DNA from 3 places in the Kitasatospora sp. NPDC053308 genome. Region 3 is predicted to be linked to each of the others. Evidence: predicted binding sites of a transcription regulator. Region 3 holds the regulator's gene; each other region holds the start of a gene.
The links. The regulator HrcA, encoded in region 3, represses chaperone genes, less so after heat shock. The targets are predictions, from matches to a motif close to TTNGCACTCNGNNNNNCNGAGTGCNAA.
Positions count from the first base shown of each region.

Region 1: the regulator HrcA is predicted to act here: its motif matches at 4,932-4,958, upstream of ACZ6Y7_RS27130 (FmdB family zinc ribbon protein).
Region 2: the regulator HrcA is predicted to act here: its motif matches at 2,549-2,575, upstream of groL (chaperonin GroEL).

Region 1 covers NZ_JBVJJY010000014.1:121,873-132,196, forward strand. Annotated here, with positions in the region: gene ACZ6Y7_RS27105 (carbon-nitrogen hydrolase family protein) at 1-705, opposite strand, end outside; gene ACZ6Y7_RS27110 (phosphatase PAP2 family protein) at 813-1,745, opposite strand; gene ACZ6Y7_RS27115 (sigma-70 family RNA polymerase sigma factor) at 2,167-3,138, shown strand; gene ACZ6Y7_RS27120 (hypothetical protein) at 3,271-3,525, shown strand; gene mscL (large conductance mechanosensitive channel protein MscL) at 3,551-3,970, opposite strand; gene ACZ6Y7_RS27130 (FmdB family zinc ribbon protein) at 4,615-4,920, opposite strand; gene ACZ6Y7_RS27135 (MFS transporter) at 5,068-6,501, opposite strand; gene ACZ6Y7_RS27140 (potassium/proton antiporter) at 6,893-8,377, opposite strand; gene ACZ6Y7_RS27145 (penicillin acylase family protein) at 8,620-10,324, shown strand, end outside.
Region 2 covers NZ_JBVJJY010000029.1:7,508-17,831, forward strand. Annotated here, with positions in the region: SAM riboswitch class I at 1-66, shown strand, start outside; gene thrC (threonine synthase) at 83-1,363, shown strand; gene ACZ6Y7_RS35350 (MoaD/ThiS family protein) at 1,390-1,668, shown strand; gene ACZ6Y7_RS35355 (cold-shock protein) at 2,205-2,408, shown strand; gene groL (chaperonin GroEL) at 2,731-4,353, shown strand; gene ACZ6Y7_RS35365 (hypothetical protein) at 4,466-4,822, shown strand; gene ACZ6Y7_RS35370 (HD domain-containing protein) at 4,819-5,457, opposite strand; gene ACZ6Y7_RS35375 (PadR family transcriptional regulator) at 5,522-5,875, shown strand; gene ACZ6Y7_RS35380 (hypothetical protein) at 5,872-6,813, shown strand; gene ACZ6Y7_RS35385 (copper homeostasis protein CutC) at 6,872-7,558, shown strand; gene ACZ6Y7_RS35390 (HelD family protein) at 7,605-9,659, opposite strand; gene ACZ6Y7_RS35395 (hypothetical protein) at 9,994-10,155, shown strand; gene ACZ6Y7_RS35400 (DNA repair helicase XPB) at 10,230-10,324, opposite strand, start outside.
Region 3 covers NZ_JBVJJY010000006.1:119,914-130,237, reverse strand. Annotated here, with positions in the region: gene ACZ6Y7_RS16000 (S41 family peptidase) at 1-1,603, opposite strand, end outside; gene ACZ6Y7_RS15995 (16S rRNA (uracil(1498)-N(3))-methyltransferase) at 1,746-2,495, opposite strand; gene dnaJ (molecular chaperone DnaJ) at 2,601-3,743, opposite strand; gene hrcA (heat-inducible transcriptional repressor HrcA) at 3,823-4,857, opposite strand; gene htpX (zinc metalloprotease HtpX) at 5,160-6,080, shown strand; gene pspAB (PspA-associated protein PspAB) at 6,167-6,751, shown strand; gene ACZ6Y7_RS15970 (DUF3097 domain-containing protein) at 6,783-7,616, shown strand; gene ACZ6Y7_RS15965 (Uma2 family endonuclease) at 7,607-8,164, opposite strand; gene hemW (radical SAM family heme chaperone HemW) at 8,205-9,434, opposite strand; gene ACZ6Y7_RS15955 (AMP-dependent synthetase/ligase) at 9,493-10,324, opposite strand, start outside.

The DNA.
Region 1 (10,324 bases), on a different contig from region 3:
GACCGCGCTGCCGCCACAGGTGTCCCAGGAGCCGGTACGGCCGATGTGGTTGGACAGCACCGTGTAGACGGTGTTGTCGAGCGCCCGGGCGGGGAACCAGGTGCGGGACTCGTGGTGGCCGTGGCCCTTGCTGAACAGCGCGCCGACCAGGTAGGCGTGGCAGCCGTCGAGGGCGGCGGCGCGGGCGTGCTCGGGGAAGCCGGAGTCGTAGCAGATGCCGAGGCCGAGCCGCCAGCCGTCCAGCTCCAGGGTGCAGCCGGCCGTCCCGGGCCGGTAGAGCTCGCGTTCGGACTTGAACAGGTACTGCTTGTCGTAGCGGGTGGCGAGGCCGCCGTCCGGGCCGAGGACGAGGGCGGAGATCCGCAGGTCGGCACCGTCCCGCACGGCGGCGCCGACGACGGCCACGGTCCCCGTCGCGCGGCAGGCCTCGGCGATCGGCGCGAGGCGCGGGTCGCCGGGCTGGACGGCGTACTCGCGGGGATCGCTGCGGATCAGCTCGGGCTCGTACCCGGAGAGGAACTTCTCGGTGAAGAGCACCAGCCGGGCTCCGGCGTCGGCGGCCTCGCGGATCAGCTCGGCGGCCTGGGCGGCGTTGGCGGATATGTCGCCCGCCACGGCCCGGGTCTGGACGGTGGCGATCCGCAGCGGCTGCCCGGGGTGTTCGGCAGGGGCGGTGGCGGAGGTGGGAGCAGCGGTGGTGGACATGGCCGTCACGCTAGCGGACGGCCTCGCTCCGCTGACGCGGCCTCAGTGGACGGGCCCCCGGTGCACGGCCTCGGCGGACCGCCTCGGTGGACGGTCTTCGCGCCGTCTCAGCGCACGGTCTCGTCGGGCCGGTCGGCGGCGCCCTCCGGCACGCCGCCGTCCGGATCCCCGTGCCGGGCCGCCGCGTCGCCGTCCAGCAGCGAGTCGTCCAGCAGTGGGCCGTCCAGCAGTGGGTCGTCCAAGGGCGAATCGTCCGCGGGTGAGTCGCCCAGCGGATCGGCGGCGCGGGGCGGCCGGCCGGGGGCCACGATGACCCGCTGGACCCGGGGCCGGGTGCGCCAGTTGACCCGCCGTACGTCGCGGGCCAGTGCGCCCGGGCGCCAGAGCTCGATCACGGCCGTGACGGTGCCCAGCACGATCCCGGCGGCCAGCCACCCGCCCAGGACGTCGCTGGGCCAGTGCACGCCGAGCGCGATCCTGGTCCAGCCGATGGTCAGCACCGTCGCCGCCGCCACCGCGCAGGCGGCGGTCCGGCCGCGGCGGTGGACCCGGTACCAGACCAGGCCGACCAGGACGGCGCAGGTGATCGCGGAGGCCATGGCGTGGCCGGACGGGAAGGCCGGGCCGCCGGCGTGCGAGACCGGGTCGGTGAAGGCGGGGCGGCCGCGGTCGAACGCCGCTTTCAGGGCCCACAGGGCGCCCCAGCCGACCAGGGTCTGCGCGGCCACCCAGCCGGCCAGCACCCGTGCGCCGATCAGCCAGAGCCAGACGGCCGCGAGCCCGAGGAGCGTACGCATGGTGATCGTGCTGCCGATGTCCGAGAGGGTCTGCACCGCTGCGGTCCAGATCCGGTGCTCCCGGGCGTAGGTGTGCAGTTCGCCGATCCACTCCTGGTCGAAGCGCTCCAGCGGGTGCCAGTGGCTCGTCACCAGAGCCGCCAGGAGGCCGAACAGCGCGGCACAGCCCACCGCGAGCGCGGCGTCCCGAAGGAGTCTGCGACTACGCGCAGTGACGGAGTTCGTGCTGTTGGTCAGGTGCATGGCTGACACCTTCCCAGTGTCCCGCGCCGATGAGGACCCCGGGTGATAGCGATTCGGCATCGTTTGTGCGGAGGTCCTGCGTGCGCGGGGGCGTGGGCGCGGGCGGACAGCGGGGGTGCGTGGGAACGCGTGCGGCCGGGCGCGGGTTCAACCGGTAGGCGACGTGCGCGTGAGGGCCGGGTGAAGAAATCGCTCCGGGGGCGGTCGGCCGAGGGCACGGGACGTGCCCGGGTGGTCACCGAGCGTCCAAAGTCGAGTGAAAAACGGCAGGATACTGCATCGCGCGGAAGAATCAGAGTGACTTGGGAATGTTGTCCGGAATCTGTTCGTTGGATCGTTACGTGTGAGCCCCCCGGGCCCGCACTCCTTGCCCTCGGGGGCAGGCAGGCAGACCTCGGCAACACCAGCAAAGGGAGCAAGCATGGCCACCCGTGCCGTCGTTCGCGACAGGGCCGACCGGACTCGCGCGGCCCGCCCGACCAACCTCGAGGCCGACCGTGACCTGGTCGGCATGTACCTCGACGAGATCGCCAGGACGCCCCTGCTCGATGCCGCCGAGGAGGTCGAGCTCTCGCTGCGGATCGAGGCCGGGGTGTACGCCCAGCACCTGCTGGACGAGGACGAACTCCCCGCCGGTGTCACGCGTGAGGAGCTGGAGGCGATAGCCGCCGACGCCGAGCGTGCCAAGGACGTCTTCATCCGCTCCAACCTCCGGCTCGTGGTGGCTGTCGCCCGCCGGTACCCGCGCAGCGGCCTCCCGCTGCTGGACCTGATCCAGGAGGGCAACGCGGGCCTGGTGCGCGCCGTCGAGAAGTTCGACTACGCCAAGGGCTTCAAGTTCTCCACCTACGCGACGTGGTGGATCCGGCAGGCGATCACCCGCTCCATCGCCGACCAGTCCCGGACGATCCGGCTGCCCGTGCACCTGGTGGAGGAGCTGGGGCGGATCCGGCGGGTGCAGCGCGAGAAGTCCAAGGAGCTGGGCCGCGAGGCCGAACCGGCCGAGATCGCGGCCGAGTTGGACACCACCGAGGCCCGGATCAAGGACGTGCTGGACTGGGCGCGCGACCCGGTCAGCCTCAACATGTCGGTGGACGACGAGGGCGAGACCCAGTTCGGCGACCTGGTGGAGGACACCGGGGCGACGTCCCCCGAGGACGCCGTGATGGTCATGCTCCGCCGTGAGGAACTGGACGACCTGATCGGACGGTTGGACGACCGCACGGCCTCGATCATCCGCTCCCGCTACGGGATGGAGGACGGCCGCGAGCGCACTCTCACCGAGGTGGGCAAGCAGCACGGGCTCACCCGCGAGCGGATCCGCCAGATCGAGAAGCACGCGCTGGCCGAACTGAAGAAGATCGCCGACCACGCGGGCTTCGAAGCCGCCTGACCGGCAGGCCTGCCGAGTTCCACCCGGGCCCTGGTGCGGAGCGCTCCGCACCAGGGCCCGAGGCGTGCCCGGCAGGCTCTTAGGCTGGAACGAGCAGGACGGGACGGACGTGGACGGACGGGACGGACGGACATGACGAACGACGGAGTGGACAGGGTGAGCGAGCAGGAGCAGGAGCAGGGCCAGGGCCAGGACCAGCGGGAGCAGGGCCGGGCCCCGCAGCAGACGCCCGCGGCCAAGGCCCGGCTGGTCTTCCGGGACCCGCTGGACCAGCAGTCCCGGGACGACACCGACGCCGGCTGGAACGAGCGCTCCGGGGCGGGGGAGAGCGGTGGGCGGGGGCTGGACTGGTACCTGAGCCAGCGCCCGCCGCACCACGGCGGCTGAGGGAAGGACGGGGCCGGTCGGCGGGTCAGCGCAGCGGCGCGACGAGCGCGTCGCGGATCTCGGTCAGTAGTTGGACCTCCTTGGCCTCGGCCTCCGCCGCCTGCTCGGCGAGGGTCTTGCGGCGCGCGGCCAGCCGGTTCATGGGCACGATCAGAACGAAGTAGACGACGGCGGCGGTGATCAGGAACTGCAGGACGGCACTGAGCACCGATCCCCAGAGGATGAGGATCCCGGACGTGACCTCACCGTTCGGGCCGACCTCGCAGGGGCCCTTGAGGCAGGAACTGTAGGAACCCAGGTCCTTCGTTCCGAAGACGCCGACAATCGGATTGATCACGCCTTTGACGAAGGCGTTGATGATGTTGGTGAATGCCGCGCCGATGACGACGGCGACGGCGAGTTCGATGACATTTCCGCGCAGCAGGAATTCCTTGAAGCCCTTCATGCCGCCTCGAACGACGAAGTCGTCACCGGGTTACGGGTGATCTTCCGCAGCTCCGGATTGACAACCCGTCCGGCCCAGTGCGCCCCCGCCCGGCGGCTGGCCGAGCCGCGCGGGCCCGAGCGCGAGCGCGCCGGCCACCGCCAGCAGCACCAACGCGGGCACCCCGGCCCGCCTGCGCACCGCGCTGCGCCATCGGTGCCAACCGCCGCACCCGCGCCGGATCGGCGGGAAGCTCGGCACCTCCTGCCGGGGCGGCACGGTGGGTGCGGGCAGGGGGACGGAGAAGCTCGCGGTCGTCATCGACGCACCTCCGGAAGGTCGGGTGGCCGGCCCGGGCGGACCGGCTGACGACCCCCACGATGCGCACCCCGGCCGACGGCGGAAAGCCCCTTTCCGCAGCCTGTGGAAAAACCCGCCCCTGTGGACGACTTCGTACGCTCACACAGGTGACTCCGGTTCGCCGAGCTGACGGGAAGCCCAGCCAGCGGGAGCCGAGCCTGCGGAAGCCCAGCCAGCGGGGAGCCGAGCCTGCGGAAGCCGAGTCGGCGGGGAAGCCGAGCCGGCGGGGAACGCGGAAAGGCCCGCCGCCCCCGCGTGAGAACGGGGGGCGACGGGCCTTTCCGAGGACTGCGGGGCGGCCGGTCTCAGCTCGCGGCCGGAGCCGGGCTGGCCGGCGCCGAGAAACCGCTGCCCGAGGTGGACGAAGCGGACGACGCGGGGGTCGACGTCGACGGGGTCGACGACGAGCCCGAGCTCACCGAGCTGCTGGAGGAGGAGCGGCTGTCGGTCCGGTAGAAGCCGGAACCCTTGAACACGACACCCACTGCGGAGAAGACCTTGCGGAGTCGTCCCTGGCAGTCGGGGCACGTGGTCAGCGCCTCGTCGGTGAACTTCTGCACCGCCTCCAGGCCGTTGCCGCACTCGGTGCACTGGTACTGGTACGTGGGCACTTGTCTTCCTCCTGGCACTCTCGCCTGATGAGTGCTAACGATGGTCAATGATGCGGCATTCCGCTGGATCAGTCCAGCGACTCCGGTGTGAGATCGGCCCCGCTCGCCGCCCCGGCGTCCGGGCCGCCGACCACCGCCCGCTCCCGCTCAGCCCTTGGCCGCGCCCACCAGCTGTCCGGCGCCGGTGCGCTCCCCGGAGCCGCCGGCCGAACCGGCAGCCGACCCGGCCGCCGGATCCTGCGCCGACCCGGCCGTCGAACCCGCGGCCGAACCCGTCGCGGCGGCGGACCCGGTGCCCGCGCCCGCCGCCGGCGCCACCAGCAGGTGCCGCAGCGAGAACAGCGCGAGCAGCCCCAGCCCGGCGCCGATCACCGGCACCAGGAACCCGGCCGACGGCCCGTGCCCGTCGATCAGCTTCCCCGCCACCATCGAGCCGACCGCCAGGCCCAGCCCGATGGCGCCGGTCAGCCAGGTGAAGGCCTCCGTCTTGGCGCCGTCCGCGACCAGCGTCTCGACCAGGGTGTAGCCGCTGATCAGGGTCGGCGCGATGGCCAGGCCGCAGACCAGCCCGGCGACGGTGAGCGCGATCAGGTTGGGCATCGCCCACAGCGTGGAGCAGCCCAGCACCAGCAGCGCGAAGCTGGCCAGCATCCGCTGCTGGACGGGCCGCCGCCAGGCGATCACGCCGTACAGCACGCCGGCCAGCATCGAGCCGCCCGCGAAGATGCCGTACACGGTGCCGCCCGCGTCGTGCTGTCCGACCGAGTCGGCGAAGGCGTTCACCGAGACCTGCATGCCGCCGAAGACCGCGCCGACCCCGAGGATGGAGCCGGCGAGCAGCCGGACGCCGGGGGAGGAGATCGCGGAGACGCGCTCGACGCCGGGCTGCGGCACGATCCGGGCGGGGGCGGTGCGCCGCTGGGCGGCGAAGGCCAGGCCGCCGACGACGGTCAGCGCGGCCTCGGCGATCAGGGCGGTCGCCGGGTTGGCGAGCGCGGCGATGCCGGAGGCCAGGATCGGGCCGATCACGAAGGTGAACTCGTCCGTGACGGACTCGAAGGCGAAGGCGGTGCTCACCCGGGCCGCGGAGGCGTCGGACGGGCCGTCGGCGGTGAACCGGGCGATCCAGCGGGCCCGGACCATCGCGCCGATCTGCGGCACGCTCGCACCGGCCGGCACGGCGGCCAGGAACAGGCTCCAGGCCGGCGCGTGGCCGAGCGCCAGCGCGATCAGCGCGGCGACCGAGGCGCCGTGCACCAGGACGGTCGGGACGAGCACCGCGGGCTGCCCGTACCGGTCGGCCAGCCGCCCGGTCTGCGGCCCGATCAGGGCCTGGGCGACGGCCGCGACGGCGGTGACGGTACCGGCGGTGCCGTACGAGCCGTGGGTCTGGGTGACGAGCAGCAGGATGCCCATGCTGAGCATCGCGTACGGCAGTCGGGCGACGAGGGCGGGCGCCAGGAAGGTCCAGGCCCCGGGGGTGCGCAGCAGCTCCCCGTACCCGACGCGGGTGGGGGCCTGGGCTGCGGTGGTGTCCGCGGTGCTGTCCGCGGAGGTGTCGACCGTTCGGCGGGCCGTCACGGTCGGTCCTTCCTGCTGCCTGGTAGCGCGGCAGGGCATGGGGTGGCCCCGACGCGCCGAGAGTCGTCCTCTCGCGCGTCGACCGGGGTAGATACCGGGTCGGCCCGGTGCGGTTGCCGGGGGCCGGACCGCGGCCGCCGAGCGGTCGCGCCAACTCTGCGTCAGGCAGATGCTGGGGGTGGTCTAGCGGGTTATACGGCGTGGTCGAACCAGCATACAGTTACGCGCGTAGATTCCGCCAGTCCAGCCCTTCCCCGGGGCACCTCCGGACCCGGTGGCCCCACCGACCCGGCCCGCCGGACCCGGTCCGCCCGGGCCCGCCGGACCCGGTCCGGGGCCCGGCTCAGCGGACCCCGGCCCGCCACACCGCACCGGCCTCCGCCGGTCCGCCTCAGCGCCCGTTGAGCCATCCGGCGAGCTTGCCGCCCCGGTCCACGGCCCGCAGCCGCCGCTCCGCCGCCTCGCTGACCTCGTCCGTGGTGACCACCAGCAGCTCGTCCCCGCCGCGCAGCACCGTCGTCTTGTCCGGGACGAAGGAGTTGCCCTCGCGCACGACCAGGGTGACCGCCGCCCCCTTGGGCAGCCGCAGCTCGCCGATCTCCACGCCGGACATCCGGGAGGCGGGGGAGAGTGCGACCGACAGCAGGTGGCCGTGCAGCTTCTCCAGCGGGGCGGACTCGATGCCCAGGTCCTGGCCCATCGCGCCCTCGCCGATCCGCAGCCGCTTGGCCACCCACGGCAGGGTGGGCCCCTGGAGCAGGGTGAAGACGACCACCAGGATGAAGACGATGTTGAACACGTCCTCGGCCTTGTGCGCGCCGGTCACCACCGGGATGGTGGCGAGCACGATGGGCACCGCCCCGCGCAGCCCGGCCCAGCTGAGCAGTGCCTGCTCGGCGGCCGGCACCTTGAAGGGGGTCAGCGAGACCACCACGGACAGCGGCCGGGCCAGGAAGACCAGCACCGCGCCGATGACCAGGGCGGGCACCACCGAGGAGCCCATGGTGGCCGGCGTGCAGAGCAGGCCGAGCAGGACGAACATGCCGATCTGCCCGATCCACGCCAGTCCGTCGGCGAAGCCGCGAACGGCGGGCCCGTGCGGCAGCTTGGAGTTCCCGAGGATCACCGCGCAGGTGTAGACGGCGAGGAAGCCGGAGCCGTGCAGCAGCGCGCCGCCGGCGTAGGCGAGCACGGTGAGCGCCATCACGGCGATCGGGTAGAGGCCCGAGGAGGGCAGGGCGACGTGCTTGATCCCGTACGCGCCGAGCTTGCCGACGGCGAAGCCGATCGCCGCGCCGATGGCCAGCTCGGCGAGGATGGTGCCGATCAGCACGTACCAGGGGTCCAGTTCCCCGGCGGTGGCGAAGGCGACGACCAGGATGACCACGGGGGCGTCGTTGAAACCGGACTCGGCCTCCAGCAGGCCGGTGAGCCGGTGCGGCAGCGGGACCATCCGCAGCACCGAGAAGACGGCCGCCGCGTCGGTCGAGGAGACGATGGCGCCGAGCAGCAGCGAGGTCCGCCAGTCCAGGCCGACCAGCCAGTGCGCGCCGGCCGCGGTGGCGAACACACTGACCGCGACGCCGACGGTGGCGAGCACGGTGGCGGCCGGCATCACCGGCTTGATCTCGCGCCAGCTGGTCTTGAGGCCGCCCTCGGCCAGGATCACCACGAGCGCCGCGTAGCCGATCACCTGGGTGAGTTCGGCGTTGTTGAAGGTGAAGCCGATCCCGTTCTGGCCCAGCGCCACGCCGATCCCCAGGTAGATCAGCAGGCTGGGCAGCCCCGACCGGGTGGAGATCCGCACGGCGACCACCGCGAAGAGGAGGATCACGGAGGCTTCGAGGAGGAGCTGGTTCAGATGGGAGACGTTCACGCAGGGGCACCTCGGGCAGGCAGGGGCGGGCGGGGTGTCTGGTGGTGCTGTGAGGTCGACCAGCGTTAAGAGGGCGTCAATGCTCCCCTTGCGGATCGTTACTCAGTCTAACATTTTGCCATATCTTTAGCTTGGTCCCCCGTTCACGGTGCCCGGCCGTCTCGGCCTAATGTGGTGCCCTGTCACGGCCGCAGGCCCTGAACACGCCCGCCCGCCCCGAAGTCAGGACCGCAAGGACCCAGATGCCCCGCTCGAAGAAGTTCCGGCGCGCCCGTCTGTTCGTGATCGTGCTGGTCGTGCTGCTGGTGGCCGGCGTCGGCTACGGCGGCTACCGCGGGGTCACCGCGGTCCGTGCCTCGTTCCCGGAGGTGGACGGCAGCGTCAAGGTCGCGGGCCTGAGCGCGCCGGTCGACGTCAAGCGGGACGCCAACGGCATCCCGCAGCTGTACGCCGACACCCCCGAGGACCTGTTCCGCGCCCAGGGCTACGTCCAGGCGCAGGACCGTTTCTGGGAGATGGACGTCCGACGGCACATCACCGCCGGCCGGCTCTCCGAGATGTTCGGCGACGGCCAGGTCGACACGGACGCCTTCATCCGCACCATGGGCTGGCGGCAGGTGGCGCAGAAGGAGTACGACACCAAGCTGGCGCCGGAGACCAAGAAGTACCTGCAGGCCTACGCGGACGGCGTGAACGCCTGGCTCTCCGAGCACCCGGGCGGCGAGAAGGCCTCACTGGAGTACGCCCTGCTCGGCGCCGTCAACAGCGGCTACACGCCCGAGCAGTGGACCCCGGTCGACTCGGTGGCCTGGCTCAAGGCGATGGCCTGGAACCTCTCCGGGAACCTCCAGGAGGAGGTCGACCGTTCGCTGCTGGCCCAGGACTTCAGCACGGACAAGATCGCCGAGCTGTACCCGGACTACCCGTACGCCCGCAACGGCACCATCGTGAAGACCGGCACGGTCAACGGCGACACCTACCGCCCCGCCGACGGCTCCGCGCAGCCGGGCGCCGGCAACGGCACCGCCACCGCCCAGGGCGCGGCCACCACCAAGGCGCTGCTGCAGGGCCTCACCGACCGGATCGACGGGATGCCGCAGCTGCTCGGCCGCCCCGGCCAGGGCATCGGCTCCAACTCCTGGGTCGTCGCCGGCACCCACACCACCACCGGCAAGCCGCTGCTGGCCAACGACCCGCACCTCGGCCCCGGCCTGCCCTCGGTCTGGTACCAGATGGGCCTGCACTGCCGGACGGCCTCCCCGGCCTGCCAGTTCGACGTCTCCGGCTTCACCTTCGCGGGCATGCCCGGCGTGGTCATCGGCCACAACAAGGACATCGCCTGGGGCTTCACCAACCTCGGCGCCGACGTCACCGACCTCTTCCTGGAGAAGGTCACCGGCCCGGACACCTACCAGGTCGACGGCAAGGACGTGAAGTTCGAGCTCCGCAAGGAGACCATCAAGGTCGCCGGCGGGGAGGACCGCACCATCACCGTCCGCACCACCCAGACCGGCGCCCCGCTGATCTCCGACCAGAGCAGCGAGCAGCAGAACGTCGGCAAGTACGCCCCCAACGGCCCCTCCGCCCCCGACCGCGGCACCAGCGGCTACGGCGTCGCCCTGCAGTGGACGGCGCTCAGCCCCGGCAAGACCATGGACGCCGTCTTCGAGCTGGACAAGGCCAAGAACTGGGACGACTTCCGCGCCGCCGCCAAGGACTTCACCGTCCCCGCGCAGAACCTGATCTACGCCGACGCCAAGAACATCGGCTACCAGGCCCCCGGCACCATCCCGGTCCGCGGCAAGGGCGACGGCACCTACCCCGCGCTGGGCTGGGACTCCGCGTACCAGTGGAAGGACCCGATCCCCTTCAACGCGCTGCCGTGGAGCCTCAACCCCTCCTCCGGCTACATCGTCACGGCCAACCAGGCCGTGGTGGACGCGGGCT
Region 2 (10,324 bases), on a different contig from region 3:
CAGGCCCCGGCGGGACAGGTGCCAATTCCGGCCTGTGGCGCGACCGCGCCGCGGGGAAGATGAGGAGAGAGGCCTCGCCATCATGGCTATCGACACCGCCGCACCCGTTTCCGTGGACCTCGGCCCGGCCGCCGCCCTGTCCTGTCGGGAGTGCGGAACCCGATTCCCGCTCGGTCCCAGCTTCGCGTGCCTGGAGTGCTTCGGCCCGCTGGAGATCGCCTACGAGTTCGGCAGCGCGGGCGCCGAGGAGCTGCGCAAGCGGATCGAGGCCGGTCCGACCTCGATCTGGCGCTACGCGCCGCTGCTGCCGGTGCCGGCCGACGTGGCCTCGAAGCCCAACCTCAACCCGGGCTGGACCCCGCTGGTGAAGGCGGACAACCTGGGCCGGGAGCTCGGCTTCACCGCGCCGCTGCACATCAAGGACGACTCCGGGAACCCGACGCACTCCTTCAAGGACCGCGTGGTCGCGTGCGCGATCGAGGCGGCGCGGGCGTTCGGTTACACCACGCTGTCCTGCTCCTCCACCGGCAACCTGGCCGGTGCGGTGGGCGCGGCGGCCGCCCGGGCCGGGTTCCGGTCCTGCGTGTTCATCCCGCACGACCTGGAGCAGGGCAAGGTCGTGATGGCCGGGGTGTACGGCGGCGAGCTGGTCGGCATCGAGGGCAACTACGACGACGTGAACCGGTTCTGCTCGGAGCTGATCGGGGACCCGGCCGGCGAGGGCTGGGGCTTCGTCAACGTCAACCTGCGGCCGTACTACGGCGAGGGCTCCAAGACGCTGGCGTACGAGATCTGCGAGCAGCTCGGCTGGCGGCTCCCCGAGCAGATCGTGATCCCGATCGCCTCGGGCTCGCAGCTGACGAAGATCGACAAGGGGCTGCAGGAGCTGATCAAGCTCGGACTGGTCGAGGACCGGCCGTACCGGGTCTTCGGCGCCCAGGCCGAGGGCTGCTCGCCGGTTTCGGCCGCCTTCAAGGCCGGCCGGGACGTGATCAAGCCGGTCAAGCCGGACACCATCGCCAAGTCGCTGGCCATCGGCAACCCGGCCGACGGCCCGTACGTGCTGGACATCGCCCGCCGGACTGGCGGTGCGGTGGAGGACGTCACGGACGCCGAGGTCGTGGCGGCGATCCGGCTGCTGGCGCGGACCGAGGGCATCTTCGCCGAGACCGCGGGCGGGGTGACGGTCGGCGTGCTGAAGAAGCTGGTCGAGACCGGGCAGCTGGATCCGGCCAAGGAGACCGTCGCGATCAACACCGGCGACGGCCTGAAGACCCTGGACGCCGTCGCCGACGCCGGGATGAGCGCCGTCATCCGCCCGACGCTGGACTCCTTCCGCGCCGCCGGCCTCGCGTCCGCCTGACCCACCCCCACCCCGCAAGGAGAGCCATGAGCGCCACCGTCCGCATCCCGACCATCCTGCGCACCTACACCGGCGGCGCCGCCGAGGTGACCGCCGAGGGCGCCACCCTGGCGGAGGTCATCGCCGACCTGGAGAAGAACCACGCGGGCATCTCCGCCCGCATCCTGGACGACACCGGCAAGCTGCGCCGCTTCGTCAACGTCTACGTGAACGACGACGACGTGCGCTTCGCCGAGGGCCTGGCGACCGAGATCGAGGACGGCGCCGGCATCTCGATCATTCCGGCGGTGGCCGGAGGCTGCTGAGCCGCTCCCCGCCATTCGGCCGCCCGCGCGTACGGAATTCCGTTTTCCGTACCTGCGGGCGGCCCGTTGCATTCCGGCGGGAATATTTACGGGTGGAGTCGGAGTAGAGTGTCGCTCGGTTGGGAACAGGGGTTCCCTCTCGGCCCCGCGCGCGTCCCGCCGGAAGGCGTCCGGACGGTGAGACCGGCCCGGGAAACCTGTCAGGCCGGTGTCAGAATTCCCGTGGGGATTTGGGTAATTCGTCCGCTATGTCCGGCGTTAAATGCCGAGATCTTCCCGATTCGGCCCGTCCTGTCCCTTGCTGCGGCGGCGGAATTACCGGCCGTTGACCCTGTTGCAGAGGGCGTCGGTCCGGATACATTCAGCGGCGGTCGACGCAATCACCCGCTCACCGGAGGCCGCCCGGCGCTCCGCGCGGTGGGTTGCGGCGTGCACGGCTGCGCCCAGGGGGGGTTCCCCGGGCCGGCCTTCAAACCAACCCGGGCCCGCGACCTGCGGGACCGTGAAGGGCCAGCACAGCACTAGGGGAGTTCGGAATGGCTCAGGGCACCGTCAAGTGGTTCAACGCGGAGAAGGGCTACGGCTTCATCGCGGTCGACGGTGGTGCGGACGTCTTCGTCCACTACAGCGCGATCCAGATGGACGGCTACCGCACCCTCGAGGAGGGCCAGCGGGTCGAGTTCGAGATCTCTCAGGGACAGAAGGGCCCGCAGGCGGACATGGTCCGCGCCGCGGGCTGACCCCTTCCGACCCCAGGAGCTCGGCGCGGCCCTACGGCTGGTGACCACTCGCTTCTCGACGGGCCCGTACGACACGTGTCGTACGGGCCCGTCGGCGTTCCCGGGCGCCCCCGGGGACGGCTCGCGGGTTGCCCATTGGGCTTGCACTCGACCACCCGGAGTGCTAATCATTGGCGTTAGCACTCACAGTGTGAGAGTGACAGCGGACCGGGTCGGTGAGGCCCCCGGGAGCGGCAGGGAATGGACCTCCGCGCACCAGGGCCGTCCGTCGCGGGCACCCCTTGGTCCGAGCAGTCGACCGTGTCCCGGAGGACCACTTCTGATGGCCAAGATCATCGCCTTTGATGAGGAAGCTCGCCGCGGCCTTGAGCGTGGCATGAACCAGCTCGCCGACGCAGTGAAGGTCACGCTCGGCCCCAAGGGTCGCAACGTCGTGCTGGAGAAGAAGTGGGGCGCCCCCACGATCACCAACGACGGTGTCTCCATCGCCAAGGAGATCGAGCTCGAGGACCCGTACGAGAAGATCGGTGCGGAGCTCGTCAAGGAGGTCGCCAAGAAGACGGACGACGTCGCGGGTGACGGCACCACCACCGCCACCGTGCTCGCCCAGGCCCTGGTTCGCGAGGGTCTGCGCAACGTCGCCGCCGGCGCCAACCCGATGGCCCTGAAGCGCGGCATCGAGAAGGCCGTCGCCGCCGTCTCGGACCAGCTGCTGGCCCAGGCCAAGGACGTGGAGACCAAGGAGCAGATCGCCTCCACCGCCTCCATCTCCGCCGCCGACACCCAGATCGGCGAGCTGATCGCCGAGGCCATGGACAAGGTCGGCAAGGAAGGCGTCATCACCGTCGAGGAGAGCAACACCTTCGGCCTGGAGCTCGAGCTCACCGAGGGCATGCGCTTCGACAAGGGCTACATCTCCGCCTACTTCGCCACCGACCTGGAGCGCATGGAGGCGACCTTCGAGGACCCGTACATCCTCATCGCCAACTCCAAGATCGGCGCCGTCAAGGACCTGCTCCCGCTGCTGGAGAAGGTCATGCAGAGCGGCAAGCCGCTCGTCATCATCGCCGAGGACGTCGAGGGCGAGGCCCTGTCGACCCTGGTCGTGAACAAGATCCGCGGCACCTTCAAGTCCGTCGCCGTCAAGGCCCCGGGCTTCGGCGACCGCCGCAAGGCCATGCTCGGCGACATCGCCATCCTCACCGGTGGCACCGTGATCTCCGAGGAGGTCGGCCTCAAGCTGGAGAACGCCGGCATCGACCTGCTGGGCACCGCCCGCAAGGTGGTCATCACCAAGGACGAGACCACCATCGTCGACGGTGGCGGCGACAGCGAGCAGGTCGCGGGCCGCGTGAACCAGATCCGCGCCGAGATCGAGAACAGCGACTCGGACTACGACCGCGAGAAGCTGCAGGAGCGCCTCGCCAAGCTGGCCGGCGGCGTGGCCGTCATCAAGGCCGGCGCGGCCACCGAGGTGGAGCTCAAGGAGCGCAAGCACCGCATCGAGGACGCCGTCCGCAACGCCAAGGCCGCCGTCGAGGAGGGCATCGTCGCCGGTGGTGGCGTCGCCCTGCTGCAGGCCGGTGTCGCCTTCGACAAGCTGGAGCTGGAGGGCGACGAGGCCACCGGTGCCAACATCGTCAAGGTCGCGCTGGAGGCCCCGATCAAGCAGATCGCGACCAACGCCGGCCTGGAGGGTGGCGTCGTGGTGGAGAAGGTGCGCAACCTCCCCGCCGGTCACGGCCTGAACGCCGCCACCAACGAGTACGTCGACCTGGTCGCCGCGGGCATCATCGACCCGGCCAAGGTCACCCGCTCCGCGCTGCAGAACGCCGCCTCCATCGCGGCGCTGTTCCTCACCACCGAGGCCGTCATCGCCGACAAGCCGGAGAAGGCCGCCGCGGCCGCCGGCGGCGGCATGCCGGGCGGTGACATGGACTTCTGATCCTGATCGCTTCGATCGGATCGGCAGGACCTCGTCCGCGTGGGCGGTTCCCTTCGGGGGGCCGCCCACGCGGCGTTTCGGCGTTCGGGGGAGTTGCGGGGAGGATGGACGGATGGCTGCTGACGACATCGAGACCGCCCTGCACACCGCACGGGCACTGATCCTGGCCGACCTCACCGCGCGGGACGTGGCGGACGCCGCCGTCGTCTCCCTGGTGGAGCAGGCCGTCACCCACCGGCGCTGGTGGCTGGAGCAATGGCCGGACGGCACCGAGTACGTGCTCGGGCTGGTCGCCCAGGACGTCCAGGACGCGCTGCTGGAGGCGTACGGGCGGTGGCCGCTGTGCACCGTCTGTGCGGCCGACGGCGACCCGCACGCGCTCAGCGTGGAGCCGGAGTTGGGGCCGGAACCGCACTGGGTGTGCGGCAAGCGGGGCGCGGTGGTGGCGCCGGTGGGGGAGCTGGTCTAGACGGTCAGGTCGTGGAGTTCGGCCGTCAGGTTGGCGCGGGCGGCCGCCGTGAAGCGCTCGCGGGCGGTGGGGGTGCGGTAGAGCGCGGGCAGCGCCAGGAGCTGCCGCAGGACGGCGGCGCGGCCGGCCCGGAAGTCCGGCTCGGGGACGAAGCCGTACTCCTCGCGGACGGCCGCCGCGTAGCGCGCGTACGCCTCGGGGGTGCCGCCGAGGACGGCGAGGTCCGCGTCGCAGAGCACCTCGCCGTCGCGGTCCCCGGGCGCCGGGTCGTGGCTGACGGTGAGCAGGACGAGGCGCTCGACCTCGGCGACGCGCTCGGCGGGCAGGCCGGCGGCGGTCAGCGCGCGGACGGCCAGGGCGGCGCTGCGCTCCTCGTTCTCGGTGCGGTCGGGGCGGTAGACGGCGTCGTGGAACCAGGCCGCGAGCCGGACGGCCTCCGGGTCGGCGGCGTGTCCGGCGAGGTCGTCGACGTGCCGCAGGACCGCGCGCAGGTGGTCGGTGGTGTGGTAGCGGCGCTGCGGCTCGGACCAGCGGCGCAGCAGCTCCCGGCCGTACGGCTCCGGGTCGGGGGTGGCGCCGCAGCGGTGCAGCAGGGCGGTCCAGGCGGTGAGCAGGTCGTCGTTCGGCGTGGGCATGGGGGCCATTGTGTCCGGTGGTTCCGGTGGACGGGATGTGCCGGTCGGCGATATATGTAGTCACATGACAGAACGCTCCATGCAGGAGCCGACGCTGCTTCTGCTCACCGCGCTGGCCGATGCCCCGAGGCACGGCTACGCGCTCATCCAGGAGATCGCCGCGATCTCCGACGGCCGGGTGAAGATGCGCACCGGCACGCTCTACGGCGCGCTCGACCGGCTGCTGGGCCAGGGCCTGATCGAGGTCGCCGCCGAGGAGGTGGTGGACGGCCGGGCCCGGCGCACCTACGCGCTGACCGCCGCCGGTCGGGGCGCACTGACCGCCGAGGCCGAGCGGCTGCGGGCGGTGGCCGCCGAGGCTGAGCGGCGGCTCTCCGTCGCCGCTGTCACTCCGAGGGTCAGGGGGGCCTTCGCATGAGCATGACCGGATCGACCGTCGCCGTCCGGACGGCGCTGGCGCTCTACCCGGGCCGGTACCGCCGCGAACGCGGGGACGAGCTGGCCGACGTCTTCGCCGACACCACGGCGGAGGCCGGTCCGGCCGCCAAGGCCAGGGAACTGCTCGACCTGGGGGCGTACGGGCTGCGCATGCGCACCGGCCTGACCTCCACGTCGCGGGGCGGCCGGCTGGCCGCCCTGGCCGCGCCGCTGGTGGTCGGGGCCGCCGCCGGGCTGAAGGGGGGCCACGCCCTGCTGGAGCACCTGGCGGGCGGCGTGAACGGCGTGCCCGATCCGTCGTGGGGCCTGCGGTACTTCCTGCCGTACTGGGGCCTCCTGCTGGGGGCGCTGCTCTCCGCGGGGGCGGCGCTGCTCGGGCGGTGGACGGAGGCGAAGCTGCTGGCCGGGCTGGCGGCCCTGGCGGCGGTGGCGGACCTCGGGGTGGCGGCGGCCCAACCGGAGGTGGCCCAGCCGCTGTGGCAGTTCCTCTACGCCTTCCAGTGGGACGGCCCGTTCGTGCTGTGGGCGCTGGTGCTGCTGGCCGCGCCGAAGGACGCCCTGCCGGTGCCGACCTGGCGCGAGCGGGGCCTGATGGCTGCCGCGGCGGTGCTCACGCCGGTCGTGGCGTACGGGGACGACGTCTACAGCAGCTGGCACCAGTTGGACCCGCAGTGGCGGGCGCTGATGGTCGTCGTGCCGCTGTTGGCGGCGCTGTCGGCGGTGCGCGGCTGGTACCCGGTGGCCGTGCCGGGGCTCGCGGCGCTGCCCTGGGCGGTCAGCGTCAACCTGCACGCGCTCTGGCAGCAGGAGGGCGGGGCCTGGCGGCTGCTGCCGATGGCGGCCCTGACGGTGGTGGCGTCGGTCGCCCTGGCCGTGGTGGGCCGCCGGAAGGGCCCGGTCCGGCGGCAGTCGGCCTGAGCGGCCGGCCCGGGGGTGCGGTCTCGCCGGGCCCGGTCGGATGTGGCAACCTACTGATATGTCTAGACCAATTCTCGAAGTCATCGCGCTGACGCCCCAGGACGCCCAGGCCGCCGAGTCGGGCGGCGCCGACCGGCTCGAACTGGTCACCGACATGGCCGCCGACGGGCTCACCCCGTCCGTCGAGGACTTCGGGCGGATCCGGGCCGCCGTCGGCATCCCGCTGCGGGTCATGCTCCGGATCCGGGACGGCTTCGCCCCCGGCGACCTGGACGAGCTGTGCGCCCGGGCCGGCGCCCTGCGGGCCGAGGGCGCCGAGGAGTTCGTCCTCGGCTTCCTCGACGCCGACGGCGCCGTCGACCTGGCCGCCACCGCGGCCGTCGCCGAGGCCGTGGCGGGCTGCCGCTGGACCTTCCACCGGGCGATCGACCACAGCGCCGACCGGGCCGCCCTGCGGGCCGCCGTCGGCGCGCTGCCCGGGCTGGACACCTTCCTCACCTCGGGCTCGGCGGCCGGCGTGGACGCCGGGCGCGCGGTGCTGTCGGCCGAGCTGGCCCGCGCCGGTGAACCCGGCTACCGCCAGCGGATCCTGATCGGCGGCGGCCTGCGGGCCGAGCACCTGAAGGACCTGCGGGCGGAGGGCTTCGACGCCTTCCACGTGGGCGGCGCGGTGCGGGTGGACGGCTGGCGGACGCCGGTCGACCCGGCCAGGGTCGCCGAGTGGCGGGCGATGATCGACGCCTGAGCGCGGTACGGGAGGGCCGGCCCCGGCGGGGGCCGGCCCTCCCGCGTCACGACCGCAGCCGCTCGGGCAGCGGCTCGTGGTGCACCACGGCCAGCCCGGAGACGGCGCGGGTCAGCGCCACGTACAGGCGCCGCAGGCCGGTCCGCTCGTCCGGTTCGCCGGCGACCACCGCGGCGGGCTCGTCCAGCACCACGTAGTCGTACTCCAGACCCTTGGCCAGCGAGGCCGGGACGAGGGTGAGCCGGGCCTCGGCGCTGGTCTCCGTCCCGGGGGAGAGGTGCGGCAGGCCGGCCGCGGCCAGCGCCTCGGCGAGCTGCGGGATCCGGGCGTCGGCGGCGATCAGGCCGGTGGAGCCCTCGCGCTTCAGGGCCTCCCGGCAGGCTTCCAGGACCGCCTCCACCTGCTCGCCGTCCGGGACGTGGCGGATCGTCAGGGAGCCGGGCGCCTCGCGGACCGAGGTCGCCGGGGCCAGGCCCGGGGCGATCGCCGGGAGCAGCCGGGAGGCGTACGCGATGACCTCCTCCGGCACCCGGAAGCCCTTGGTCAGCTCCTCGATGTGCGCCTCCGGCTTGCCCAGGTGGTGCAGCGCGTCCGGCCAACTCGCCGTCGCCCAGGGGGTGGTGCCCTGGGCGAGGTCGCCGAGGACGGTCGCCGAGCCGGTCGTGCAGCGGCGGCCGACGGCGCGGTACTGCATCGGCGAGAGGTCCTGCGCCTCGTCGAGCACCACGTGGCCGAGCGAGGGGGTGCGCTGCACCAGGTCCGTCGCCTCGTCGACCAGGACGGCGTCGGCCGACGTCCAGCGGGCGGTCCTCACCGAGCGGCCGGGCTTGGGCCACAGCACCGCCCGCTGCTCCTCGGGGGTCAGCACGCCCTCGGCGCACTCGGCCAGGAACTCCGGGTCGGAGAGCAGCCGCAGCACCAGCTTCGCCGGGTCGACGGCCGGCCAGCACTCCTTGACCACCGCCTTCACGGCGCTGTTGCGGGCCACCGCGTCCTGCACCCGGTCGTCCGGGGCCTCGCCGGACTGCTCCATCTTCAGCAGCACGGCGTGCGCGATGCGCTGCGGCAGGGCGTCCCGGGCGGCGCCGTAGCGGACCTCGCGACCCTTCAACTCCTCGATGATCTCGACGAGTTCGTGCACCGGGACGCGCCAGCGGCGGGAACCGCGGACCACCACGCAGGGCTCGGTCGGCAGGGCGATGCCCGACCGCACCGCGCGGCGCAGCACCTCGGCCATCCGGGCGTCGCCCTTCAGCCGGGCCGCCTCCGGGGTGTCCTCGCCCCGGACCTCGACGTGCCCGACGAGTTGCTGGACGGTGGCCTGGGCGACGTCCAGCTCGCCGAGCGCCGGGAGCACCTGCTCGATGTAGGAGAGGAAGGCGTTGTTGGGCCCGATCACCAGGGTGCCGGTGCGGGCCAGGCGCTCGCGGTGCGCGTACAGCAGGTACGCGACGCGGTGCAGGCCGACGGCCGTCTTCCCGGTGCCCGGCGCCCCCTGGACGCAGATGGTGCCCGTGATGTCGGAGCGGACGATCTCGTCCTGCTCGGGCTGGATGGTGGCGACGATGTCGCGCATCGGGCCGACGCGGGGCTTCTCGATCTCGGCGGCGAGCAGGGCGGAGGAGGTCTCCTCCTCGGCGGGGTCGGTGAGGTGCTCGTCCTCGTAGGCGGTGAGCTCGCCGCCGGTGTAGCCGAAGCGGCGGCGCCGCTCGACGTCCATCGGGTCGGTACGGGTGGCCCGGTAGAACGGCTGGGAGACCGGCGCGCGCCAGTCGATCACCATCGGGTCGCCGTCGGCGTCGTGGACGTGGCGGCGGCCGATGTAGAAGCTCTCGCCCCCTCCGCCCTCGCTCAGCTCCTCGCTGATCGCGTGCAGGTAGTCGAGGCGGCCGAAGAACAGCGGGGTGTGGGAGAGGTCGGCCAGGGCGGCGATCCGGGCCTCGATCTGGTTCTGGAGGACGACGGCCGACACCCAGGTGCCGGTCACGTCGCGCAGGTCGAGCGACTCGACGTCCGCGCGCATCGCTCGCAGCGCGGCCCGGGACGCGGCCAGGTGGTCGCGTTCGCGCTGGAGGGGGTCGGGGGTGGGGGTGGCGGGCACAGCGAACCTTCCCGGCTGCCCCGGTGAGTGGGCGCAGCGGATCGATGGAGCTCACGGTGGGGTACAGCCGACCGGTTGCCGTGCGGTCGGCGCCTCCCCCGGCTGCCTGCGGGACTTCAGCAGGTACCACGGTTCGGGAGGGGGCAGGCGGACGATCTTAGACCCCTCCGCCCGGGGGTTCCAGCCCCGCAGGTCAGGGCGGGGCCGGGGGGCTCTCCGGGTTCGCCCTGCGGGGTCTCGGGGGTCCGCCTACACCTGGATGACGAGCTCCGTCCCGGCGGATACGGCCTTTGGAGTGATGCCCGCGGGCGTTCGGGTGCCTACCGTTGAAGACATGAGCACCCAGACCCGCAACCCCCGAACCGGCCCGGCCGGCGCCACCGCCGTCCCCGGGCGCCACCGCAACCCGCTGAGCACCGCCGTCCGCAATGTCGGCATCGCCCTGGACACCGCCGCGCGCGTGATCTTCCTCGGGCGCGACGGCGTCCGCTACTGAGCGTCTCCCGCCGAGCGGGTCCGCGGTGACCCGTCCGCGGTGACCCGTCCGTGGTTACAGCGCGTCGTCCGCGGTCACAGCACGTCGTCCGCGTCGATGATCCGGTACGCGTAGCCCTGCTCGGCCAGGAAGCGCTGCCGGTGGGCCGCGAAGTCCTGGTCCACGGTGT
Region 3 (10,324 bases):
GCCCGAACGGGGACGGGGTGTCGGCGGCCAGCGTGATCAGGTACGGGCGGCAGCCGTTGGGGAAGGACAGGTCGAAGACGTGCGAGTCGTACACCGGGTCGAAGTTGCGCACCGACAGGAACGCCAGGTAGCGGCCGTCGGCGGTGAAGGCCGGCGAGGTGTCGATGAAGCGCTGCTGGGTCGCCTCGCTCACGGTGCGGGTGGCCAGGTTGGCCAGCACGATCTGGCGCAGCGAGTACGGGCCCAGCCCCGGCACCGGGCGCGACCACGCCAGCCAGGCCGAGTCCGGGCTGAACACCAGCCCGCTGACCTCGCCGTCGGTGCTGCGCTCCAGCTCGTGCACGGTGCCGTCGGCGAGCGTCACCAGCAGCACCCGGCCGTCGTGGACGCCGAGCGCGGCCTGCTTGCCGTCCGGGGAGACGGCCAGCGCGTTGACCCGGCCGAGCTGCCCGGCGGCCAGCCGGCGCCGCTCGGCGCCGTGCACGGCGGGCGCGTACTCCAGGCCGTCCTCGCCCTCGGCGTCGGACACCCACAGCACGCCCTGGGCGCCGTCCTCCCCCTGCACCACCCTGGCCAGGCGCCCGCGCACGCCCGGCGTCTCGTCCAGCACCCGGGCCGGGCCCTCGCGGTGGGTCAGCCAGTGCACGCTGCCGCGCACCACGACGGCGCCGGCCCGGCCGGTGCGGTCGGGGGCGACCGACTCCAGCCAGTGCGCGGCGGTCACCGGGCGGGGGCGGCGGCCGCTGCGCGGTCCGGCCAGCCGGACGTCCAGGCGGCGCGGCTCGGCGCCGGCCAGGTCCTCCAGCAGCCAGAGGTCACCGGCCCGGTGGTAGACCACCCGGGTGCCGTCGGTGGCGGCGTTGCGGGCGTAGAAGCCGTCCGCGCAGGTGGTGTGGCGGCGCAGGTCGGACCCGTCCGGGAGGCTGGACCACAGCTCGCCGACGCCCTCGTGGTCCGACAGGAAGGCGATCCGGGCGCCCGGTCCGCCGTCCGGACCGGCCACCCACAGCGGTGAGGACAGCTGGCCGTCCAACTCCTCGTGGACCCGGGCGAATTCGTCCCGGCCCAGCCACAGCTTGCCGGCCCGGCCGCCCCGGTAGCGCTTCCACCAGGCCGGTTCGGGGATCGCGGCGCTGGCCAGCAGCACCCGCTCGCCGCCCGGCTCGAAGGCGATCCCGCCGACCGGCCCGTACGGCAGCCGCACCGGCTCGCCGCCGTCCAGCGGCACCGCGTGCGCCCAGGTGCGGCGCAAGGTCGCCTGCCCGGCCGCGGTGGTGGCGACCGGGCGGCCGTCGGGCGTCCAGCCCTGCACCCGGGTCTGGCCGCCGCCCCAGTGGGTGAGCCGGCGGGACGGTCCGCCGTCCACCGGCACCACGTGCACCTCGGGCGCGCCGTCCCGGGTGGAGGTGAAGGCGATGTGCCGCCCGTCCGGGGAGAACCGGGGATCGTGCACCGGCCGGTGGTCGGCGGTGAGCCGCCAGGCCCGTCCGCCGTCCAGCGGGGCGAGCCAGAGGTCGTTCTCGGCGACGAAGGCGACCAGGTCGCCGTGCAGGTGGGGGTGGCGCAGGTAGGCGCCCGCGGAGGTGCTCAGGGAGTCCGTCACGCGGCCAGCGTAGGCACCCGCGCGGACGGGCCGCCGCGCTTTTCGGCAGAGTCGGGCTCCCCGGGCGAGCCCGCTGGACCCTCGCGCCGCGCCGTAGTACGGGCCGCTCCCGGGACGGTCCGGGGACGGTCCGGGCCAGGTCCTACGCCCAGCGGCCGGTGCGGCCCAGCAGCAGTGCCCCGGCGGCCACCCCGGCGGTGGAGGTGCGCAGCACCGAGGGGCCCAGACGGTACGGCTCGGCGCCCGCGGCGGCGAAGACGGCCAGCTCCTCGGGGGAGACCCCGCCCTCCGGGCCGACCACCAGCACCAGGTCCCCGTCCGCGGGCAGCGGGGCGTGCGCCAGCGGCTCGGCGCCCTCCTCGTGCAGGACGGCGGCGAACGCGGCGCCCGCCAGGAGCGGCGCCAGCTGCTTGGTGGTCATCGGGTCCCGCACCTCGGGGAAGCGCAGCCGACGGGACTGCTTGCCGGCCTCGCGGGCGGTGGCCCGCCACTTGGCGAGCGCCTTGGCGCCGCGCTCGCCCTTCCACTGGGTGATGCAGCGGGACGCCGACCAGGGGATCACCACGTCCACGCCGACCTCGGTCATGGTCTCCACGGCCAGCTCGCCGCGGTCGCCCTTGGGCAGCGCCTGGACGACGACGATCCGCGGCGCGGGCCGCGGCTCCCGGCGCACCGCGGCGACCGTCACGTCGACGGCGTCCTTGCCGAGCACCTCGGCGACCGTCCCGTCCACGCCGAGCCCCAGCCCGTCGGCCAGGGTGATCGCCTCGCCCGCCTCCAGCCGCTTCACCGCGGCGGCGTGCCGACCCTCCGGGCCGTCCAGGCGCACCACGCTGCCGGGCGCGGCGGCGGCGATCCGCTCGGTGTCGACGACGAAGACGGGCGCGGTCATGCGGAGGAACCTTTCCGGTGGGGGCCCCGCCGGCGCGCGGCCGCGGCGGGGAGGAGACGCGCAAGGGGTGCCGGGGGTCGGCCCCCGGCACCCCCGCGCGGACGGCTACCGGCCGTTGAAGGCGTCCTTCAGCCGGGAGAACAGGCCCTGCTGGCCCGGCGCGAACTGGCCGGAGGGCCGCTCCTCGCCGCGCAGCACCGCGAGGCGGCGCAGCAGCTCCTCCTGCTCGGCGTCGAGCTTGGTGGGCGTCTTCACCTCGACGTGCACTATCAGGTCGCCCCGGCCGCCCCCGCGCAGGTGGGTGATGCCCCGGCCGTGCAGCGGGATCGACTGGCCGGACTGGGTGCCGGGCCGGATGTCGACCTCCTCCAGGCCGTCCAGGGTCTGCAGCGGCACCTGGGTGCCGAGCGCGGCCGCCGTCATCGGGATGGTGACGGTGCAGTGCAGGTCGTCCCCGCGCCGCTGGAAGATCGTGTGGGTGGTCTCGGCGATCTCGACGTACAGGTCGCCGGCCGGGCCGCCGCCGGGGCCGACCTCGCCCTCGCCGGCCAGCTGGATCCGGGTGCCGTTGTCGACACCGGCCGGGATCTTCACGGTCAGCGTGCGGCGGGCGCGGACCCGGCCGTCGCCCGCGCACTCCGGGCACGGGGTCGGCACGACGGTGCCGAAGCCCTGGCACTGCGGGCAGGGGCGGGAGGTCATGACCTGGCCCAGGAAGGACCGGGTGACCTGGGAGACCTCGCCCTTGCCGCGGCACATGTCACAGGTCTGCGCGGAGGTGCCGGGGGCCGCGCCCTCGCCGCTGCAGGTGGTGCAGGTGACGGCGGTGTCGACCTGGAGCTCCTTGGTGGTGCCGAACGCGGCCTCCTCCAGGGTGATCTCCAGCCGGATCATGGCGTCCTGGCCCCGGCGGGTGCGCGAGCGCGGGCCGCGCTGGCCGGCCGCGGCGCCGAAGAAGGCGTCCATGATGTCGGAGAAGCCGAAGCCCGCCGCACCGGCCCCGAAGCCGCCCGCACCGCCACCGCCGCCCGGGGACAGCGGGTCCCCGCCGAGGTCGTAGACCTGGCGCTTCTGCGGGTCGGAGAGCACCTCGTAGGCGGCGTTGATCTCCTTGAACCGCTCCTGCGTCTTCGGGTCCGGGTTGACGTCCGGGTGCAGTTCGCGTGCCAGGCGCCGGAACGCCTTCTTGATCTCGTCCTGCCCCGCATCCCGTCGGACGCCGAGTACCGCGTAGTAGTCCGTGGCCACCAAATGCTCCGCTTGTTCCGCCTGTAGTAGTGCTGCGACTGGTCACCGCGCGTCACCGGTGGGGCGCGCGGTCGTATTGCTACGACTCGGCCAGGATCTGGCCCACGTACCGCGCCACCGCCCGCACCGCCCCCATTGTGCCCGGGTAGTCCATCCGGGTCGGGCCGATCACGCCCAGCTTGGCCACGCTCTCGTCCCCCGAACCGTAACCGACCGAGACGACCGAGGTGGAAATCAGCCCCTCGTAGGCGTTCTCCCGCCCGATCCGGACCGTCATCGCGGCGTCGTTGGTCTCACCCAGGAGGCGGAGCAGGATGACCTGCTCCTCCAGCGCCTCCAGCACCGGCTGGATGGTGAGCGGGAAGTCGTGGCCGAAGCGGGTCAGGTTGGCCGTGCCGGCCAGCATGATCCGCTCCTCGTTCTGCTCCGCGAGCGTCTCGAACAGCGTCGCCAGGACGGTGGCCACGATCGGCCGGTCGGCCTCCTCGAACGTCGCCGGGAGCTCCTCCAGCAGCCCCGGGACCTCCGGCAGGAGGCGGCCGGCCGCCCTGGCGTTGAGCGCCGTGCGCAGGTCCGCCAGGACGGTCTCGCCGACCGTGCCCGGGCAGTCGACCATCCGCTGCTCGACCCGGCCGGTGTTGGTGATCAGCACCAGCATCACCTTCGCCGGGGCCAGCGCCACCAGCTCGATGTGCCGCACCGTGGAGCGCGTCAGCGAGGGGTACTGGACCACCGCGACCTGCCGGGTCAGCTGGGCGAGCAGCCGCACGGTGCGCGCCACCACGTCGTCCAGGTCGACCGCGCCGTCCAGGAAGTGCCGGATCGCCCGGCGCTCGGGGGCGCTCATCGGCTTGATCTCGGCGAGCTTGTCGACGAAGAGGCGGTACCCCTTGTCGGTCGGGATGCGCCCCGCACTGGTGTGCGGCTGGTGGATGTAGCCCTCCTCCTCCAGCGCCGCCATGTCGTTGCGGACCGTCGCCGGCGAGACCCCGAGGTTGTGCCGCTCCACCAGGGCCTTGGAGCCGACCGGCTCCTCGGTGCCGACGTAGTCCTGCACGATCGCACGGAGCACGGCGAGCTTGCGATCGTCCAGCTGGCGGACCTCACCGGCCATGGGGCACGCACCTCCGTCTTCGCACGTTGTCCGTCTGTGTCCCTCTGGTACTGCCTGTCCTGGCGGGGGCCGCTCCGGGAGGCCCCGCCCTTGGCACTCTGAACACGCGAGTGCCAAAACCGTACCTGCCAGTGTAAGGCCCGGGTCCTACGGCAGGAACGGCCCGACCGGGGTGATCCTTCCCGCAGTTCCGGGTACGGCCCGCACGGCGGCGACCGTTCACGGTTCCCGGGCGCGGGGGTGGTGCCCCCGGGCCGTCCGGGTGGCAGCATCGAAGGCGACGGCGAATGGAGGAGCAAGCGATGTCGAGCTCGGGCCAGCACACCCGCTTCGCACCCGATCGCGGCCTGACCGGCCGCATGGTCGCGACGATGTTCGTGATCGGGCTGCTGTACGTCGGTTTCACCGGTCTGCTGATCGCGCTGCTGCGCGGCGCCTGGCCGCTCATCGTCCTGATCTCCGGCGGGCTGTTCGTGGCCCAGTTCTGGTTCAGCGACAAGATCACCGAACGGGCGATGGGCGCCCACCAGGTGTCCCCGGAGGAGTTCCCCCAGCTGCACGGCACGATCGACCGGCTCTGCGCCCTGGCCGACATGCCCAAACCCCGCGTGGCGGTCGCCGACAACGACATGCCCAACGCCTTCGCCACCGGCCGCAACCCGCAGAACGCGGTGGTCTGCGTGACCACCGGCCTGCTGCGCCGGCTGGAGCCGGAGGAACTGGAGGGCGTCCTCGCGCACGAGCTGTCCCACGTCGCCCACCGGGACGTCGCGGTGATGACCATCGCCGGCTTCCTCGGGGTGCTCGCCGGCGCGATGACCAGGATCGCCGTGTACGGCGGCTTCATGGGCGGCGGCCGCAACAACAACGACCAGAACGCGGCCATCGTCGCGCTGCTCATCCCGCTGGTCTCGATGGTCGTCTACGCGATCAGCTTCCTGCTCACCCGGCTGCTCTCCCGCTACCGCGAGCTGGCCGCGGACCGCGCCGCCGCCCAGCTCACCGGACGGCCCAGCGCCCTCGCCTCCGCCCTGACCAAGGTGACCGGACAGATCGCCGCCATCCCCAGCAAGGACCTGCGCCAGGCGCAGCCGTACAACGCCTTCTACTTCGCCCCCGCGCTGAGCGCCCGGGAGACCGCCTCGCAGCTGCTGTCCACGCACCCGACGCTGGAGAAGCGGCTGGAGCAGCTGGCGAGGATCTCCGCGCAGCTCGGCCGCTGAGCCCGAGCCCCTCGCGGTGACCGACCCGATGACGTGACCGACCCGATGACGTGACCGACCCGATGACGTGACCCGAGAGGACCGCCGTGGGATTCCTGGACGCCCTGTTCGGCCGCACCAAGCCCGTCAGGCCCGACCTCGACCAGCTGTTCGGCGTGCCGTCCGCCGCGCTCACCCTGGAGGCCGGCGCCGGCTTCACCCCGACCGGGCTCGGCTCGGTGTGCTTCGCGGCCGTCGAGGGCGCCGCCTTCGTCCAGGTCGAACAGCAGGTGCGGGCCCTGCTGGACGCCGACACCGAGCGCGGCGGCGTCCCGGTGGAGGCCTCCAAGGACGACTACGGGTACTCCTGGCTGCTCGCCCGGCACACCCCCGAGGAGCTGCCGGAGCTGGTCAACGACCTGCACGCGGTCAACAGCGAGCTGGAGGCGAACGGCTTCGGGCCGCAGCTGCTCTGCTCGCTGGTGGGCTTCCGCGACGCCGAGGGGCAGTCGCTGGCGCTGGTCTACCTCTACAAGCGCGGCACCTTCTACCCCTTCGCCCCGGTGCCCGGTGGCGGGGAGAAGCGCAACAGCCCGCTGGAGCTGCAGGTCAACGCGATGCTGGGGAACGACCTGCGGCTGGAGAAGGACCTGAGCCGCTGGTTCCCGGTGTGGGGCGCGCCGGGCCTCTGACGGCCCGTCCGCCGTCCCTATGATCACCCGTATGCGCAGCCGCCAGTACGGACCCGACCTGACCCCGCCGTGGAAGAAGCGGACGCCCGCCCCGGAGGTGCCCGCCGAGCGGGACCTGGTGGTCGAGGAGGCCACGACCGGCTTCTGCGGGGCGGTGGTGCGCTGCGAGAAGACCGCCGAGGGGTTCACCGTCACCCTGGAGGACCGCTTCGGCAAGCACCGGGTCTTCCCGCTGGTCCCGCGCGGCTTCCTGCTGGAGGGCCGGGTCGTCACCCTGGTCCGCCCCGCCGGCCCGGCGGCCCCCCGCACCCCGGCCCGCACCGCCTCCGGCTCGATCGCCGTGCCCGGCGCCCGCGCCAGGGTCGCCCGCGAGTCGCGGATCTACGTCGAGGGCCGCCACGACGCCGAACTGGTCGAGCGGGTCTGGGGCGACGACCTGCGCGTCGAGGGCGTCGTCGTGGAGTACCTGCGCGGCATCGACGACCTGCCGGCGATCGTCGCCGACTTCGCCCCCGGCCCCGGCCGCCGCCTCGGCGTCCTGGTCGACCACCTGCTCCCCGGCACCAAGGAGCACCGCATCGCCGCCCAGGTCACCGGGGAGTCGGTGCTCGTCGTCGGCCACCCCTACATCGACGTCTGGCAGGCCGTGAAGCCCGCCTCCGTCGGCATCCCCGCCTGGCCCGCCGTGCCGCGCGGCGAGGACTGGAAGGAGGGCACCTGCCGCCGCCTCGGCTGGCCGGTGGACACCCCGGCGGCCTGGAAGCACATCCTGTCGAAGGTGGACAGCTACAAGGACCTGGAGCCCGAACTGCTGGGCCGGGTGGAGGAGTTGATCGACTTCGTAGCCCTGCCGGGTCAGGAGTAGGTCCGGAACTCCGAGGTGTCGAGCGTGATGCCGAGCAGATCCAGCGGGACGGGCTCGCCGAACTTGGCGGTGCGCTCCACGGCGTAGTCCGGCAGCCCCGACGCGGCCGATCGACCGGGTTCGGTGAGCAGCACGCAGAGCCCCTTGATCGGGTCGACGATCAGGTAGGCGGGAATCGGGCCCTCGGCATACAGCTCCCGCTTGGTCCGGTAGTCGCGGAGCACGCTGGTCTTCGACACCACCTCGACCACCAGAGTGACCGCAGGTGCCGGCAGCAACCGGCCGCTCTCTTCGACCGCCCCACGCTCGAACACGACCAGGTCCGGCTGGGGCTCGCTGGCATCGCCGGAAAAAGCCAGATCCTGAGTGGTCAGAGCATTCCACCGGGCGTACGGAGCCTGGTGCTGGATGGCCCGGATGATGAGGTTGTGGACCATGTCCGGCCCGGCCGTCATCACGATTTCCCCCCTGATGAGCTCGGCCTTGAAGCCTTCGGGGACCTCCAGGTTCTCGAAGATCCCCGTCACCCGGTCATCGATGGCGGTCATTGCGCGCTCCCTCCGACGGCTGACACCACGTTAACGACACTCAGTCCACCAGGTCACGTACGACGGCGTCCGCCAGCAGCCTCCCCTGGAGGGTGAGCGCGGCGCGGCCGTCGGCGTACGGCCCGGGGGCGAGCAGGCCGTCGGCGAGGGCGCGGGCGGCGGCCTCGCGGCCGGTGCCGGTGAGCAGGTCGAGGGAGACGCCGTCGACCAGGCGCAGTTCCAGCAGGATGCGCTCCACCCGGCGGTCCTCCTCCTCGAGGACCTCGCGGCCCAGCGCCGGGGTGCGGCCCTCGGCGAGGGCCCGGGCGTAGGCGGCGGGGTGCTTGGCGTTCCACCAGCGGACGCCGCCGACGTGGCTGTGGGCGCCGGGGCCCGCGCCCCACCAGTCGGCGCCGGTCCAGTACAGCTCGTTGTGGCGGCAGCGGCCCTCGGGGGTGGTGGCCCAGTTCGAGACCTCGTACCAGGAGTAGCCGGCGGCGGCGAGCGCCTCCTCGGCGATCAGGTAGCGGTCGGCGTGCACGTCGTCGTCGATCATCGGCAGTTCGCCGCGCTTGACCCGGGCGGCCAGCCGGGTGCCCTCCTCGACGATCAGGGAGTACGCGGAGACGTGGTCCGGCCCGGCGCCGATGGCGGCGTCCAGGGAGGCCCGCCAGTCGTCGTCGGACTCGCCCGGGGTGCCGTAGATCAGGTCGAGGTTGACGTGCTCGAACCCGGCCGCGCGGGCCTCGGCCACGCAGGCCTCGGGGCGGCCCGGGGTGTGGTGGCGGTCGAGCAGCCGCAGCACGTGCGGGCGGGCGCTCTGCATGCCGAAGGAGATCCGGTTGTAGCCGCCCTCGCGCAGCTCGGCCAGGTACGCCGGGTCGACCGACTCCGGGTTGGCCTCGGTGGTGACCTCGGCGTCGTCGGCGAGCCCGAACTCCTCGCGGATCGCGGCGAGCATCTTCACCAGGTCCCGGGCGGGCAGCAGGGTGGGCGTGCCGCCGCCGAGGAACACCGTCCGCACGGGCAGGTCGGCGTCCCCCAGCACCTTCCGGGCCAGCCGGACCTCGGCGACCACGTTGTCCGCGTACGTCTCCTGGGAGGCGACGGCCCCGGAGGAGCGCAGCTCGGTGGCGGTGTAGGTGTTGAAGTCGCAGTAGCCGCAGCGGCTGGCGCAGTACGGCACGTGCAGGTAGAAACCGAACGGCCGGCCGCCGAGCCCGTCGAGGGCGTGCGCGGGCAGGGAACCGTCGGACGGCACCGGTTCGCCGTCGGGGAGTGCGGAGGGCATGACCCCATTGTCCCGTACGGCTCACCCGAACCGGTGAGCCGTACGGGAGCGGGGCGGATCAGGCCTCGTTGGCGCCCGCGTACATCGCGGTGACCGCGTCCGCGTAGGTCCGCTCGACCACCGGGCGCTTGATCTTCAGGCTCGGCGTGAGCTCGCCGTGCTCGATGTCGAGGTCGCGCGGCAGCAGGTGGAACTTCTTGATCGTCTGCCAGCGCTGCAGCCCCGCGTTGAGCCGCTTCACGAAGCCCTCGATCAGCTCGTGGACGGCCGGCTCGGCGGCCAGCTCCGCGTACGACTTGCCGGCCAGGCCGTGCTCGGCGGCCCACGGCAGCAGGACCGACTCGTCCAGGCCGATCAGCGCGGTGCAGTAGTTGCGGCCGTTGCCGATCACCAGGATGTTGCTGACGAACGGGCAGATCGCCTTGAACTTGCCCTCCACCTCGCTGGGCGCCACGTACTTGCCGCCGGAGGTCTTGAACAGGTCCTTCTTGCGGTCGGTGATCCGCAGGAAGCCGTCCGCGCTGAGCTCGCCGATGTCCTCGGTGTGGAACCAGCCGTCCGCCTCCAGCACCTCGGCGGTCTTCTCCGGCAGGTTGTGGTAGCCGCGCATGACGCCCGGGCCGCGCAGCAGGATCTCGCCGTCCTCGGCGATCCGCACCTCGGTGCCGGGCAGCGGCCGGCCCACCGTGCCGATCCGCACGTCCTCCTCCCGGTTGACGCAGGAACCGGCGCTGGTCTCGCTCAGGCCGTAGCCCTCCAGGATCGGCACGCCGGCGCCGAGGAAGAAGAAGCCGATCTCCGGGGCCAGCGCGGCGCTGCCGGAGACCGCGCCGCGCAGCCGCCCGCCGAACGCCGCCCTGATCTTCGCGTAGACCAGCCGGTCCGCCAGC